DNA from 2 places in the Rhizobium sp. AC44/96 genome. Region 2 is predicted to be linked to the other one. Evidence: predicted binding sites of a transcription regulator. Region 2 holds the regulator's gene; the other holds the start of a gene.
The links. The regulator PhoB, encoded in region 2, activates phosphate uptake and scavenging genes when phosphate is short. The targets are predictions, from matches to a motif close to TGTCATNNANCTGTCAT.
Positions count from the first base shown of each region.

Region 1 (8,445 bases), on a different contig from region 2:
CACCAAGGCCAACCTCGAAGGCTTCATCGATCGCAGCCTCAGGAACCTGCGCGTCGACAGTCTGGATCTGGTTCAGCTGCACTGCCCGCCGACAGAGGTCCTTTATCGTCCCGAAGTCTTCGAAGGGCTGAACGAACTGCAGAAGGCCGGCAAGATCCGGGGCTACGGCGTCAGCGTTGAAAAGGTCGAGGAAGCGTTGAAGGCGATCGAATATCCCGGCGTCGTCAGCATCCAGATCATCTACAATATCTTCCGCCAGCGACCGGATCATCTGTTCTTCCAGGAAGCGCGCCGCAAGAACATCGCCGTCATCGCCCGCGTGCCGCTGGCAAGCGGCCTTCTCTCCGGCAAGATCAACCGGGAAACGACGTTCGCGAGCGACGACCACCGCAACTTCAACCGTCACGGCGAAGCCTTCGACGTCGGCGAAACGTTTGCCGGTGTGCCTTTCGAGGTTGGCCTTCAAGCCGTCGAGGAAGTGCGCAAGCTGGTTCCGGCCGGCGCCTCCATGGCCGCATTCGCGCTTCGCTGGATCCTGATGAGCGACGCCGTCACCGTCGTGATCCCCGGCGCTCGCAATGCCGAGCAGGCCAAAGCCAACGCGGCCGCGGCCAGCCTTGCGCCGCTTTCGCAGGACGTCATGGATGCCACCCGCGAGATCTACGAGCGGCTGATCGGGCCGCACGTGCATCAGCGCTGGTAGATACAAAAATGGCCGGGCAAAACCCGGCCATTTCTTTGAGAGTGCGGCTCGAATTACTTCTTGTCGGCATAGGCCTTGATGGCGGTGGCGACTTCCGACTGCGCCTTCTCGGCATTTTCAAAGCCGTTCAGCTCGACGACCTTGCGCTTTGCCGGAAGCTGCTTGTAGACGCGGAAGAAGGCCTGCAGGCGCTCCTGCTCGATCTCCGGAAGATCGGTGATTTCCTTGACCTTGTCGTAGGTCGGATCGATGTCGGTCGTCGGCACGGCAACAATCTTGTCGTCGACCTCGCCACCGTCGATCATCTTCAGCACACCGATCGCGCGCACCCGGATGATTGCGCCGGGAGCGACCGGTTCGCGTGTGTAGACGATCGCGTCGAGCGGATCACCGTCACCGCCGAGCGAGCTGGTGATCGAGCCATAGTTGGCCGGATAGGCCACCGGCATCGACTGGAAGCGGTCAACGACGATGTGGCCGGTATCGGCGTCGATCTCGTACTTGATGATGCTTCCCTGCGGGATCTCGATCGCCGTGAAGAACTCCTTGCTGTCATCCTTCGGCTGCGGAAAATCGAGATAGGAAACATAGTCTGCAGCGGCTGCGATACCTGCGGTCAAAAGCAAGGCTGCTGCGGTGGAAAAAATCGTCTTCACTATGGATACCCCCATTGGCGCTATAAGAAACGCACTCCGCCTAGGGGGGTGAGATCACAACGATATGACATTTCTGTCGGCTTCTGGAACGGGCGATAACATATGCGTGACCGCCCGCTGGTCAGCTGTGGATCAGCCGCCTGCCCGCTCCCGCTTCATTTCATTTTGCATGATGAAGATAGAGGCGCCGAGGATCAGGAAAGCACCGAGCCAGAGGTAGCCCGCCGGCGCGTAACCGAAGAACAGCCAGCCGGCCAGTACGTTCAGGGGCAGCTTGAGATCATCGAACGGCTGCACGTAAGTGGCGTCGGCCACGGTGTAGGCGAGCGTCAGGAAATACTGCGCCATGACGGTCAACAGGCCAGCCAGAACGAAGAGCACGAGGGTCATGCCGGTCGGGATGGCGAAATCCGCGGCAAGCGCCAGGCCACCATTGATCGGCGTCAGCAAGACCAGCAGCCAGACGGTGATCGTCTCTGGGCGCTCGATCCCGGTGAGGCTCTTGGTGATCAGGGACGAGGCTCCCCACAGCAACGCGGAGAGTATCGGCAGCAGGGCAGCCCAGGTAAAGGCATCCGACCACGGCTGCAGGATGATCATCGCGCCTATGAAACCGACTGCGGTCGCTGCCCAACGGGCGGTTCCAACACGTTCGCCAAGAAACAGCCGGGCGCCGAGGATGATGAAGAAGGGAGACGTCATCACGAGTGCGATCGCCTGCCAGATCGGGACAGACGCGAGCCCCGCAACCCAGGCCAGCACGCCGAAGGAGGCCAGGGCAACGCGAACGGCGTGGCGCCAGGGGTAACTGGTCCGCATGGCGGAAAGGCCGACCTTTTTCAGGAACGGCAGGGAGAACAGCAAAGCGAATGCATATTGCCAGAAAGCGGCTGATGCGGAGGGAAACGCCAGCTTCATCGTCAGCCACTGCGTGATGACGTTGAGGATCGCGAAAGCGATCCCTGCAAGTACCATCCAGCCGGCGCCGGCAAGCGCGCGCGACTTGGAAGCGGTCAATGGGGAAGTCTGATTCATGTCATTCATCCGAAACAAGGGACCAACACAAATCAGGACGCATGAGCGCCGATATCACGCGTCGGCATCGGCCTTCGCGATCAAACGACGTTCATTCTCTTTCATCCGGACTATGACCGTCGGCTCCGGAATTGCACCGGATCTGCTGACCCTTTCCGACGTGGCCGGAAAAGCGCTCGCGGGCTCAAGCAAATGCTCTTACCGCCGGTGGGGACTTTCACCCCGCCCTGAGAACACCAATGGCGTAAAACAAAGTCGCAAGATCAGCAAGGTCATAAAAACGCGAAAAGGGTCCAGCTTGCGCCGAACCCTCTAAAACCTGTGCCGCCGGCCTCGTTGTCCGGCAGCCAAGTCAAATCCAATCAGCCGTTGACGGCATCCTTCAGGCCCTTGCCGGGCGTGAACTTCGGCACGTTGCGAGCCGGGATATCGACTTCAGCGCCGGTGGACGGGTTGCGGCCCTTGGTGGCTGCGCGATGGGAAACGGTGAAGCTACCGAAACCAGCGAGGCGAACGTCGCCCTTGCCCTTGAGTTCAGCCTGGACAACTTCGAAAACTGCGTCAACTGCGGAAGCAGCATCGGTCTTCGAGAGTCCTGCCTTTTCGGCAACTGCGGACACGAGTTCATTCTTGTTCATGTTTCCACCCCTTTCTAAATGGTTCGAAACGACTCAAATCTATAAGCTGGCACAGAATAAGGTTCATCAGGCCCGCCGCACCCCAAAGACCCTGCAAATCAAGGAAATGCAAGCGTCTACACATGGTTTTCACAAAAAAAGGCTGGCGAAAACGCCAGCCTTTTCAGGGTTTTTAAGCAATTGGGCACGAATGTGGCAAACAAGGCTCAGTGAGCTATGGTTGCGCCAGTTTCATCGAGCCCTTCGACCGTCGCGATGACCGGCGTTTCGACTGTTCCATCCCACTCGATCGGCTCCGGCCTGCGGACCAGAGCATGCTTGATCACCTCGCCCATGCGGGACACGGGGATGATCTCCATGTTGTTCTTCACGTTATCCGGAATCTCCGCCAAGTCCTTGGCGTTCTCTTCCGGGATCAGCACCTTCTTGATGCCGCCGCGAAGCGCTGCAAGCAGCTTTTCCTTGAGACCACCGATCGGCAGTACGCGACCACGCAGGGTGATTTCACCTGTCATTGCCACGTTCTTGTCGACCGGAATACCGGTCATGATCGAGACGATCGCGGTTGCCATGGCAACGCCGGCCGACGGACCATCCTTCGGCGTCGCACCTTCCGGCACGTGCACGTGGATGTCGCTCTTATCGAAGCGCGGCGGCTCGATGCCGAAATCGACAGCTCTGCTGCGGACGTAAGATGCGGCCGCCGAAATCGATTCCTTCATCACTTCCTTCAGGTTGCCGGTGACGGTCATGCGACCCTTGCCCGGCATCATGACGCCTTCGATCGTCAGCAGTTCGCCGCCGACTTCCGTCCAGGCCAGACCGGTAACGACGCCGACCTGATCCTCGCGTTCGGCTTCGCCGTGGCGGAAGCGCGGAACGCCCAGGTAGTCGTCGATGTTTTCGGCCGTCACATGAACGGACTTCGTCTTGCCCTTGATGATCTCGGTGACCGCCTTGCGGGCGAGCTTCATCAATTCGCGTTCGAAGTTACGGACACCGGCTTCGCGGGTGTACTGCTGGCTGATCGCCATCAGGGCATCGTCCGAAACCGAGAATTCATTCGGCTGCAGCGCATGTTCCTTGATGGCCTTCGGCAGCAGGTGCCGCTTGGCGATTTCGCGCTTTTCGTCTTCGGTGTAGCCGGCGATACGGATGACTTCCATGCGGTCCATCAGAGGCGCAGGGATGTTCAGCGTGTTCGCCGTCGTGATGAACATCACGTCCGACAGATCGTATTCGACCTCAAGGTAGTGGTCCATGAAGGTCGAGTTCTGAGCCGGATCCAGCACCTCGAGCAGAGCCGATGACGGATCACCGCGGAAATCCTGGCCCATCTTGTCGATTTCATCGAGCAGGAAGAGCGGGTTGGACTTCTTCGCCTTCTTCATCGACTGGATGACCTTGCCAGGCATCGAACCGATATAGGTGCGGCGGTGACCGCGGATTTCAGCTTCGTCACGAACGCCACCGAGCGCCATGCGAACATACTCACGGCCGGTCGCCTTGGCGATCGACTGGGCGAGCGAGGTCTTGCCGACACCCGGAGGGCCAACGAGGCACAGGATCGGCCCCTTGATCTTCGTCGCACGAGCCTGAACAGCCAGATACTCGACGATGCGCTCCTTGACCTTGTCTAGACCGAAGTGATCGGCTTCGAGGATCTTTTCGGCGTTGTTGAGATCCGACTTGATCTTCGACTTCTTGCCCCACGGAATGCCGAGCAGCCAATCGAGATAGTTGCGGACAACAGTCGCCTCAGCCGACATCGGGCTCATCTGCCGCAGCTTCTTCAGCTCGGCATCGGCCTTTTCGCGGGCTTCCTTCGACAGCTTGGTCTTGGAAATGCGCTCTTCCAGTTCGGCCATCTCGTCGCGGCCTTCTTCGCCGTCGCCGAGCTCCTTCTGGATCGCCTTCATCTGTTCGTTCAGGTAGTACTCGCGCTGGGTCTTCTCCATCTGGCGCTTGACGCGCGAGCGGATGCGCTTCTCGACCTGAAGGACCGAGATCTCACCTTCCATGAAACCGAGCGCCTTTTCGAGGCGAGCCTTGACGCTGGTGGTTTCCAGCATCTCCTGCTTCTCGGTGATCTTGATCGACAGGTGCGAGGCAACCGTATCGGCCAGCTTCGAATAGTCGTCGATCTGGCTGGCGGCGCCAACGACCTCCGGAGAGATCTTCTTGTTGAGCTTCACGTAGCTCTCGAACTCGGAGACGACCGAGCGGCTGAGCGCTTCGAGCTCGACCGGATCGTCATGCGGTTCTTCGAGAACATGGCCGAGCGCCTCGTAGAAGTCCTCACGGTCGGTGTAGGTATCGATCTCGGCGCGGGCGCGCCCTTCGACCAGCACCTTCACGGTACCATCGGGAAGCTTCAGCAGCTGCAAGACATTGGCGACAGTGCCGACGTTATGAATGGCCGACGGCTCCGGATCGTCATCGCTCGCATTGATCTGCGTTACGAGCATGATCTGCTTGTCGGAACCCATGACCTCTTCAAGCGCGCGGATCGACTTTTCACGACCAACGAACAGCGGCACGATCATATGCGGAAAAACCACGATGTCGCGCAGAGGCAAAACCGGATATGGGGTGCTGCTCGCAGCTGACGTTTTCTTCGTCATTTTATTTCCTTTCCATCGTCCCGTTGCCGGGCTCTTCTGGCACGGCCGCTTGGACCGGCCGCACTCTCACTTGAGACACAAGTGGAGGTTCTGACTACGCTTTTCAAGCAGTGCCATGGCCCGCGTCCCCCTGGACATGACAGCTATGCTACAACGGAACACCTGCACTATGGCGCGCTACGCTGGACCGGCGCTGACCACTTCCGAACCGACTAAAATACAAAGTCGAAACACACCAACGGAATCATTCCATAATTGCCAAGGGCGCGTGAATTCGCAACGGCAACGGAGGTGGTTTCGGACTTCATAAGCAAGATTTATCAGTGCCGTGCATGGTTTTTCAAATAGAAAGGGGCCTGCCGACGGCAAGCCCCTAAAAATCACGCTTCGTATCGTAAAGACATCGATAAGGCGTTAGGCCGATGCGTTCGCCTTTTCGTCCTGACGATCCGCGTAGATGTACAGCGGACGGGCTGAGCCGCGTACGACCTCGTCGGAAATCACGACCTCGCGTACACCTTCCAGGGTCGGAAGCTCGAACATCGTGTCGAGCAGGATCTTTTCCATGATCGAACGAAGGCCGCGGGCGCCGGTCTTGCGGGTGATCGCCTTGCGGGCGATTTCGCGAAGAGCGTCCTCGTGGAAGGTCAGTTCCACGTCTTCCATCTCGAACAGGCGCTGATACTGCTTGATGAGCGCGTTCTTCGGTTCCGACAGGATCTGGATCAGCGCGTCTTCGTCGAGGTCTTCGAGCGTTGCCAGAACCGGCAGACGACCGATGAATTCCGGGATGAGGCCGAACTTGACCAGATCTTCCGGCTCAAGCTCGCGCAGTACTTCGCCAACGCGGCGATCGTCCTGAGCCTTCACCGTCGCGCCGAAGCCGATCGAGGTCTTCTCGCCGCGAGCGGAGATGATCTTGTCGAGACCAGCAAACGCACCGCCGCAGATGAACAGGATGTTCGTCGTGTCGACCTGCAGGAATTCCTGCTGCGGATGCTTGCGGCCGCCCTGCGGCGGTACCGAGGCAACGGTGCCTTCCATGATCTTCAGAAGCGCCTGCTGGACACCCTCGCCCGACACGTCGCGGGTGATCGAAGGATTGTCCGACTTGCGCGAGATCTTGTCGACTTCGTCGATGTAGACGATGCCGCGCTGCGCACGCTCGACGTTGTAGTCAGCAGCCTGGAGAAGCTTCAGGATGATGTTTTCGACGTCTTCACCGACGTAGCCGGCTTCCGTCAGCGTCGTTGCATCAGCCATCGTGAAGGGAACGTCGATGATGCGAGCGAGCGTCTGGGCCAGATAGGTCTTGCCGCAACCGGTCGGACCGACCAGCATGATGTTCGACTTCGCCAGTTCGACTTCGCCGTTCTTCGACGCATGTGCGAGGCGCTTGTAATGGTTGTGAACGGCAACCGACAGGATCTTCTTCGCCTGGCGCTGACCGATGACGTATTCGTCGAGAACCTTGATGATGTCCTGGGGCGTGGGAACGCCGTCGCGGGACTTAACCATCGAGGACTTGTTCTCTTCGCGAATGATGTCCATGCACAATTCGACGCATTCATCGCAGATGAAAACTGTCGGCCCGGCAATAAGCTTCCGGACTTCGTGCTGGCTCTTTCCGCAGAACGAACAATAGAGGGTGTTTTTGGAGTCGCCGCCGTTGCTGCCGCTGACCTTGCTCATATCACTTTCCTTCCAGCACGCCGCATTTCAAGGTGAAATGACGGTCCACTCATTGGCCTACTCCACTCTTGGAGTTCCAGCCGGCCAGGGCCGTTAAGGGGTACGAACCGGGTCCAAGCTATGCTGTCCTGGTTCCGGTGGCAACGAATTCCCCTTCGAATGCCGAATGCTATGTCATAAAAATTCAACATAGCATTAATACTTGAGATTGCCTCACCCGCCACCGGGTTTATTCCTTTGTTCGATCACAAATGAGATAGAACTGTGGCGGATAAAACACCATCCCTAGTTCTCACTAGGCCGCGTCGCCTTCGATTTCTGCGCGCGACGTCAGAACCTTGTCGATAACGCCCCAGTCGCGAGCTTCCGTCGCATCCATGAAATGGTCGCGATCGAGCGTCTTTTCAACTTCGTCGTACGTGCGGCCGGTATGCTTGACGTACACTTCGTTGAGGCGGCGCTTCATCTTGAGGATATCGCGCGCATGACGCTCGATGTCCGACGCCTGACCCTGAAAGCCACCGGACGGCTGGTGAACCATGATGCGGGAGTTCGGTGTAGCGAAGCGCATGTCCTTGTCGCCAGCCGCCAGAAGCAGCGATCCCATGGACGCGGCCTGACCGATGCAGAGCGTCGAAACGGCCGGCTTGATGAACTGCATGGTGTCATAGATCGCCATGCCTGCGGTCACGACGCCGCCCGGAGAATTGATATAAAGCGCGATTTCCTTCTTCGGGTTTTCGGCCTCGAGGAAGAGAAGCTGGGCGCAAACGAGCGTCGCCATGTGATCCTCGACAGGACCCGTCAGGAAGATGATACGTTCCTTGAGCAGGCGCGAATAGATGTCGTAGGAGCGTTCACCGCGATTGGTCTGTTCCACAACCATCGGCACGAGGGCCATAGCGGTATCGACTGGGTTTCTCATGTGCGTCCTTTGTCAACGTCTTTCCGGCCCGACGCCGGGAATCAAAGAAAATGCCTTCTCCCTACATAGAACTTCCCTACCCTTCTCTTCAAGACGCGCCAGCGGATAACGTTAAGAGGGCGGGCATCCATGTGGAATCACTTGGGTCTGCTGGCGAGCGTATTGTTCGAAA
Region 1 is NZ_LXKO01000039.1:7,795-16,239, reverse strand. Features, by position in the region: gene A6U87_RS25470 (aldo/keto reductase) at 1-703, shown strand, start outside; gene A6U87_RS25465 (inorganic diphosphatase) at 757-1,359, opposite strand; gene A6U87_RS25460 (DMT family transporter) at 1,492-2,394, opposite strand; FMN riboswitch at 2,484-2,633, opposite strand; gene hupB (DNA-binding protein HupB) at 2,757-3,032, opposite strand; gene lon (endopeptidase La) at 3,239-5,656, opposite strand; gene clpX (ATP-dependent Clp protease ATP-binding subunit ClpX) at 6,071-7,348, opposite strand; gene clpP (ATP-dependent Clp endopeptidase proteolytic subunit ClpP) at 7,644-8,273, opposite strand.
Region 1: the regulator PhoB is predicted to act here: its motif matches at 1,413-1,429, upstream of A6U87_RS25465 (inorganic diphosphatase).

Region 2 (8,445 bases):
AAGTGGCGCTCGGCGCGCACATTTCTGCAAGCCTGCGTTCCCCCGGCATACTGGACATGGTGCGTGAGACGATCGCCACCAATGCGCCGAACCAGATCGAGCATTCGGAGCGTCTGCCGTCCGAGCGCGTCTATATTGTCCGAAGCTCGCCGGTCGAGCTTGACGAGAGCGCGGGCGAGCGTCTGTTCGTACTGTCGTTCCGCGACATCTCCGAGGTCCGGCGCATCGATCGCATGCGTTCGGATTTCGTCGCCAACGCCAGCCACGAGCTTCGCACGCCGCTCGCCTCCCTGCGCGGGTTCATCGAAACCATTCAAGGGCCTGCAAAGAGCGACTTCAAGGCACAGGAGCGGTTTCTAGGCATCATGTTCGACCAGACGACGCGCATGAGCCGTCTGGTGGACGATCTGCTCTCCCTGTCGCGGTTGGAGCTTAAGTCCCACATTGCGCCGGACCAGAAGGTCGACCTTGTGCCGCTGCTCGGCCACGTCAAGGACGCGCTTTTGCCGCTGGCGAAGGATGTGGGCGTTGAGATCGCCTTGCATCTTCCCGAAGGCAAAGCGGAAGTCATGGGCGATCGTGACGAGCTCGTCCAGGTCTTTGAAAATCTGATCGAGAACGCCTGCAAATACGGTCAGGAAGGAAAGTCCGTCGATGTCTTCCTGAAAAGCCAGCAGGGCGAGCCGGTGGAAGTGACTGTTATGGACAAGGGTCCCGGAATTCCGGCCGAACATGTGCCGCGCCTGACCGAGCGTTTCTATCGCGTCAACATCGAGGATAGCCGCTCGAAAAAGGGTACGGGGCTTGGGCTTGCCATCGTCAAGCACATCCTCACGCGCCATCGTGCGCGCCTGATCGTGAAGTCCGAAGTGGGCAAGGGAACGAGCTTTACCGTGCGGTTTTGACATAAAACCGCAATGCGGCTGCAGCGGCAGATATTTTTATCAAGTAAAAACAGTGACATAGGCTGTCACAAATGTTTCACCAAACTGACATAAAAGCTCTATGCATCGGGGGCTAAAGAGAGCGGGCCGCTGAAAAAGACGGCGCCGCCCAGGGGCCGTTCCAGGCCACACCCATACCGCTATATGCCCGGGAGATTGATATGAACGCTTTTAAACTTACGGTCGCCGCACTGGCTGCTTCCGCCGCTTTCGCAGGCGCGGCTGTTGCTCGCGACCAGGTCCAGGTCAGTGGTTCTTCCACCGTTCTGCCTTACGCAAAGATCGTTGCCGAAACCTTCGGCGAAACCTTCAAGGACTTCAAAACGCCGGTCGTTGAATCTGGCGGCACGGGCGCTGGCCTCAAGGAATTCTGCAAGGGCGTAGGCCCTGACACGATCGACGTTGCCAACGCTTCGCGTCCGATCAACGCCAAGGAACTGGAAGCCTGCAAGGCAGCTGGCGTAACCGACATCCAGGAAGTCAAGATCGGCTACGACGGCATCGTCTTCGCAACCGACGCTTCGAACCCTGACGTTGCCTACGTTCCGGCCGACATCTACAAGGCTCTGGCTGCTCAGGTCGTTGTTGATGGCAAGCTCGTCGAAAACCCTTACAAGAAGTGGTCGGAAGTAAACCCGGCTCTCCCGGCTGTTGATATCGCGGCCTACATCCCGGGCGAAAAGCACGGCACCCGCGAAGTCTTCGAACAGAACGTTCTGGCTGCTGGCTGCAAGGCTTCCGGCGCTCTCGACGTCATCAAGGCTTCGATCTCTGACGCTGCTGCCCAGACCAAGGCTTGCGTTGCAGTTCGCAAGGACGGCGCTGCTGTCGACATCGACGGCGACTATCCGGAAACGCTGGCACGCATCGCCGCCAACAAGACCGGCGTTGGCGTCTTCGGCCTGTCCTTCTACGAAAACAACGCCGACAAGCTGAAGGTTGCGACCGTCAACGGTATCGTTCCGTCGACCGAAACCATCTCCAACGGCACGTACCCGGTTTCCCGCCCGCTGTTCTTCTACGTCAAGAAGGCACACCTCGGCGTCATCCCGGGCCTGAAGGAATACGTCAACTTCTTCGTTTCCGAGCAGATGATCGGCCCTGACAGCCCGCTCGTCGAATACGGCCTCGTTGCCGCTCCGGACGCTGAGCGCGATCAGATCCGCAAGTCTGTTGAAGACGGCAAGACCATGTAATTGACTTTGCCGGCGCGACCTAGGTCGCGCCGGCATTGCCTTGTCGGCGCCTCGGCTCGGTAAGGCTGAAATTCTCCATCGTTGGAAGCCGGATCGGCCCGCCCGCCGTTCTGGTTTTTTGGGGCCAAGGGCCTGGGGACCTTATCGAATGAGTACATCCGTCATACTCTTGTGCCTCGTGGTGCTGGGCGCCGTTGCCTTCGTGGCAGCACGCAGCCGCGCAACGGCACTCGCCGGAGGCAAGTCCTCGGCATTGCATTCCAGACCCGGTTACTATGGCGCCTATGCCGCCATCTGGGCGATCCTGCCGGCGTTGATCGTCCTGTGCGCCTGGCTCGCCATCAGCCCATCCATCATCGAATCGTCCGTCCGCGGCGGGTTCCCGGATGACATCAAGGCTCAGCCTGCGGCCCAGCAGAACCTGAACTACGGCATGGTCAGCGCGATTGCGCGCGGTCTGCCGGCGTTGACACAGGAAGAAATCGGCGCGGGTGCCAGCGATCCGGCAGGCCTCCAGGCGAAGCTCGCCGCAAAGGGCGTTCCGCTCGCCGGCGAACCGCAGCCTTACATGATCGAAGCCGCCCAGAAGCTGAATGCGGAAAGTGGCGCTAGCCGCGCCGTGATGACCGCGATCGTTCTGGTCCTGGCTGTTGCGGGCGGTTTCTACGCCCTGCGCGAGGTCGCACCTCGCTTCCGTGCTCGCAACCGTGTCGAGCGCGTCATGCTCTGGGGCCTGCTGCTGGCATCGTCCATCGCGATCCTCACGACCATCGGCATCGTTCTTTCCATGCTGTCCGAGGCCGCCCACTTCTTCGCCGCCGTTCCGGCTGCCGACTTCTTCTTTGGCACTGTCTGGGATCCGCGCTTTGCCGGCGCCGGCAGCTCGTCCTTCGGTCAGTTCGGGCTGATCCCGCTGCTGCTCGGCACGCTCTACATCGGCTTCGTCGCCATGCTGGTCGCGGTTCCGGTCGGCCTGTTTGCCGCGATCTACATGGCGGAATATGCGGCTCCCAAGGTTCGCTCGCTGGCCAAGCCGCTTCTCGAAGTGCTGGCCGGTATCCCGACCATCGTCTACGGCTTCTTCGCCCTCGTCACCGTTGGTCCCTTCCTGCGCGACCTCTCCTCGCAGGTGAACGGCCTTCTGACCGGTAACTATACCAATTTCATCCAGGCGCAGAGCGTTCTGACCGCCGGTATCGTCATGGGCATCATGCTGATCCCGTACGTTTCCTCGCTGTCCGACGACATCATCACCGCCGTGCCGCGCGCTCTGCGTGACGGTTCTCTCGGCCTCGGCGCCACGCGTTCGGAAACGATCAAGAAGGTCGTCCTCCCGGCGGCGCTCCCGGGCATCGTCGGCGCGCTGCTGATGACCGCCTCGCGCGCCATCGGCGAGACCATGATCGTCGTGCTTGCCGCTGGTGTCGCCGCACGCATCCAGATCAACCCGTTCGAACCGATGACGACAGTGACGGTCAAGATCGTCAACCAGCTGACAGGCGACCTTGAGTTCACCTCTCCGCAGACGCTGGTTGCCTTCGCGCTCGGCATCACGCTGTTCTTCATCACGCTTTGCCTCAACATCTACGCGCTCTACATCGTGCGCAAATACCGGGAGCAGTACGAATGACGGATATTGTTTCCCCCGCAGGCGCAATCGTCTCCAAGGCACCGGCTCGCCGCGATATCGGCATCAAGCGCCGCTACGCCGCCGAGCGTCGGTTCCAGGCCTACGGCATCGCCGCCATCTCCTTCGGCCTGATCTTCCTCGCGATCCTGCTGACCACCGTAATCAGCAAGGGCTACACGTCCTTCCTGCAGACGGCGATCACGCTGCCGATCGAGTTCAGCGAAAAGACGCTGGACCCGAACAACAAGCGCGCCACCGATCCGTCGGTGCTGGTCGCAGCGAACTATCCCGTCCTGATCCGCGATGCGATGATCAAGACGCTCGGGATCAATGCCTCCAGCCGCCCTGACGTGCGCGACGCTTCGGCAATGATCTCCAAGGGCGCTCCGATCGTTCTCCGCGACATGGTGATGGCTGATCCGTCGCTGATCGGCAAGACGGTCAATGTCACGCTGCTCGCCGACGCCAACGTCGACTCTGCCAACAAGGGCCAGATCGATCTCAAGGTCGACGAGAAGAACCGCAAGGTGAACGACAAGCAGGTTGGCTGGATGCAGCAGCTCACGGCGAGCGGCACCCTGCACAAGCAGTTCAACACCGGCCTCTTCGTCAACGGCAACTCGAGCCGTCCTGAGGCAGCCGGCCTCGGCGTTGCTCTGATCGGCTCGCTCTATCTGATGCTCATCGTGCTCGTTCTCGCTCTGCCCATCGGCGTCGCCGCTTCGATCTACCTCGAAGAGTTTGCGCCGAAGAACAAGCTGACAGACCTGATCGAGGTCAACATCAACAACCTCGCGGCCGTTCCGTCGATCGTCTACGGTCTGCTCGGTCTCGCCGTCTTCATCAACTTCGCAGGCCTGCCGCGCTCCGCGTCGCTGGTCGGTGGTCTGGTGCTGACGCTGATGACGCTGCCGACCATCATCATCGCAACCCGCGCAGCGCTGCGCGCCGTGCCGCCGTCGATCCGCGCGGCAGCCCTGGGTCTCGGTGCCTCGAAGATGCAGATGGTGTTCCATCACGTCCTGCCGCTCGCGATGCCCGGCATCCTGACCGGCACCATCATCGGCCTGGCGCATGCGCTCGGCGAAACGGCACCACTGCTTTTGATCGGCATGGTTGCCTTCGTCGCCAATGCACCGGCCACCCCCATGGATCCTTCCACGGCACTGCCCGTGCAGGTCTACATGTGGGCCAACGAAGCCGAGCGCGCTTTTGTCGAGCGCACCTCCGGCGCCATCATCGTCCTGCTCCTGTTCCTGATCGTCATGAACCTCGGAGCTATCCTTCTGCGTCGTCGCTTTGAGCGCCGCTGGTAAACGGAGTAAACATCATGAACATGTTGACGGAAGCAGCAGTCGAGAAAGCGCTGGACCAGAAGATGAATACCATTCCGTATAAAATGATTGGCCAGGACGTATCGGTTTACTACGGCGAGAAGCGCGCGCTCTTCGACGTCAAGCTGAACATCCGCGAAAATACCGTGACGGCGCTCATCGGCCCGTCCGGTTGCGGCAAGTCCACGTTCCTGCGCAGCCTGAACCGCATGAACGACACGATCGACAATTGCCGCGTCACCGGCAAGATCACGCTCGACGGCGATGATATCTACGATCCGGATATCGACGTGGTCGAACTGCGCGCCCGTGTCGGCATGGTGTTCCAGAAGCCGAACCCGTTCCCGAAGACGATCTACGAGAACGTCGCTTACGGCCCGCGTATCCACGGCCTCGCAAAGAGCAAGGCTGACATGGACCAGATCGTCGAATACAGCCTGCAGCGTGCCGGCCTGTGGAACGAAGTGAAGGATCGCGTTCACGAGTCCGGCACCGGCCTCTCCGGCGGTCAGCAGCAGCGCCTTTGCATTGCTCGCGCCGTTGCGGTCAGCCCTGAAGTCATCCTGATGGACGAGCCGTGCTCCGCGCTTGACCCGATCGCCACCGCCAAGGTCGAGGAGCTCATCCACGAACTGCGCGAAAGCTACACCATCGTCATCGTCACACACTCGATGCAGCAGGCGGCTCGCGTTTCGCAGCGTACCGCCATGTTCCACCTCGGCAACCTCGTCGAGGAAAACGACACAGACAAGATGTTCACCAACCCGGATGACCCGCGCACCCAGGACTACATCATGGGCCGCTTCGGTTGATCTCCGGCAACGGTAACCCTCAGGACATTCAAGGATAAGCCCCATGGCATCGACACATATCTATTCCGCCTACGACGACGACCTGAAGTTCCTGTCCCGCCGTATTTCGGAAATGGGCGGTCTTGCAGAACAGATGGTTTCAGACGCTGTCCGCGCCCTGGTGAACGGCGACACGGCGCTCGCCCAGAAGGTCATTTCCGACGACGTGATCCTCGACCACGCCGAGCGCGAGATCGGCGACAAGGCGATCATCACCATTGCACGTCGTCAGCCCATGGCCGCCGACCTTCGCGAAATCATGGGTTCGATCCGCATCGCGGCCGACCTCGAGCGCGTTGGCGATCTTGGCAAGAACACTGCAAAGCGCGTCATCGCCGTGCAGAGCAGCGGCGTTCCCCGCAAGCTCGCTCGCGGCCTCGAGCACCTCTCGGAGCTGGCGCTTGTCCAGCTCAAGGAAGTTCTCGACGTTTACACGAGCCGTGCTGCGGACCGCGCCAAGTCGATCCGTGAGCGCGACGAGGAAATCGACGCGATGTACACCTCGCTGTTTCGCGAGCTGCTCACCTACATGATGGAAGATCCGCGCAACATCACCAGCTGCACGCATCTTCTCTTCTGCGCCAAGAACATCGAGCGCATCGGCGACCATGCGACCAACATTGCCGAAACCATCTACTACATGGCCACCGGTGCCCAGCCGGAAGGCGAACGTCCGAAGGACGATACCGCCAACACCGTCGGCGCAGTCACTGAATAATCGTTCCGCGACCGCGCCCCCAGGAGACCGAAACGAATGATACCTAAAGTAGCTGTCGTTGAAGACGAAGAGGCCCTGAGCGTGCTTCTTCGCTATAACCTCGAGGCCGAAGGCTTCGAGGTCGACACCATCCTGCGCGGCGACGAGGCCGAGATCCGGCTGCAGGAGCGCACGCCCGACCTTCTGATCCTCGATTGGATGCTGCCTGGCGTGTCCGGCATCGAGCTCTGCCGTCGCCTGCGCATGCGGCCGGAAACCGAACGTCTGCCGATCATCATGTTGACGGCCCGTGGCGAGGAGAGCGAACGCGTTCGCGGCCTGTCCACCGGCGCCGACGACTACGTGGTCAAGCCGTTCTCGACACCCGAGCTGGTTGCCCGCGTCAAGGCGATGCTACGCCGCGCCAAGCCGGAAGTTCTCTCGTCGCTCCTCAAGTGCGGCGATATCGAACTCGATCGCGAAACCCACCGCGTTCATCGCAAGAGCCGTGAAGTCCGCCTGGGGCCGACGGAATTCCGCCTGCTGGAATTCCTCATGGCGTCGCCAGGCCGCGTCTTCTCGCGTTCGCAGCTTCTGGACGGCGTCTGGGGCCACGACATCTATGTCGACGAACGCACCGTCGACGTCCATGTCGGGCGTCTGCGCAAGGCGCTGAACTTCTCCAATATGCAGGATGTGATCCGCACCGTTCGTGGCGCCGGATACTCGATGGAAGCATAGGCTTCCATCGATCCGCCAGCAGAGCGGGCCGCTGGGGGCTCGTCTTGTGGGAACGAGCCGCCGGCTCAGGCGTCTCGCGAAACGCTCGTCACAGCGGCGGCAAGGCCCGCCGCTGGACTGCTGAGGGGTCTGGGACCATCTTTGACCAGATCGGCTGCGCCCACCATCGACGCCTGGGCGAGAGCAACGGTCGCTGCACCCTCGCGATAAGCGGCATCTGCCGCCTCGGCAATGACCGCCAGATATCCATCACGATTGCCGGCCTTGAACAGATCCCATGCCCCGGGCACGAGGCGCACTTCGAACGCCGTTTGCGTTGCCTCGGCTGCCGTGGCGAAGAGTTGCGCCGTTGGTTCCACGGTGGTTTGAACCGCGCAGAGGAAGACGATCCGGCCTCCCGCCTGAACTGCCTGTTCCGCCAAGGCAGCGTCGACGCGAAGGGTGGGAACGGACACCGTGCCGTCCAATGCGTCCACCGACGGCCCAAGGGTCGAGCATGTGAGGATAACGGCATCAGCCGTCAGGCCGAGCGATCGCAGCAGCGAAGCGGTTTCATGAGCAATGTCGCGGGTGAGCCCACCCGACCGTTCGGCGTCTGCGAGCAGGTCGGGCCGGACCGCATGGACAAGCGTTCCCTCGGCGAGGCCGATCTCTCGTGCCGCGGCCTCGAATACAGCAACGTTGCTGTCGGCCGTATGTAGGCAGGCTATTTTCACCGCATACTCCAGTGCGCGCGACCGCCGAGCGGCAAGCACCCTATAGATACGCACCGTGCCTGGTACGGCATGCGAGCTTCCGCGTCTCGCAGTCAACAAAAAACGGGCCGCGAAGGCCCGTTTTGTATTCCTTATCCGGCTTCCGGATCAAGCGACCCGGTTTGCAGCCTTCCGGCGTTCGTTCACCGGCTGGTACGCCATGCGCTGGTGATAGGTGCAGTAAGGTGAGGAATCCGGGGATTCACAGCCGCAGAAGTGAAAGTCGTCCTTCAGCGGATCGCCGACCGGCCACTTGCAGGTGCGTTCCGTGAGCTCCGTCAGGCCAAGGCGGCGCGA
Region 2 is NZ_LXKO01000001.1:209,670-218,114, forward strand. Features, by position in the region: gene phoR (phosphate regulon sensor histidine kinase PhoR) at 1-905, shown strand, start outside; gene A6U87_RS01000 (substrate-binding domain-containing protein) at 1,106-2,140, shown strand; gene pstC (phosphate ABC transporter permease subunit PstC) at 2,289-3,770, shown strand; gene pstA (phosphate ABC transporter permease PstA) at 3,767-5,086, shown strand; gene pstB (phosphate ABC transporter ATP-binding protein PstB) at 5,101-5,916, shown strand; gene phoU (phosphate signaling complex protein PhoU) at 5,960-6,673, shown strand; gene phoB (phosphate regulon transcriptional regulator PhoB) at 6,710-7,393, shown strand; gene A6U87_RS01030 (aspartate/glutamate racemase family protein) at 7,459-8,109, opposite strand; gene A6U87_RS01035 (GcrA family cell cycle regulator) at 8,257-8,445, opposite strand, start outside.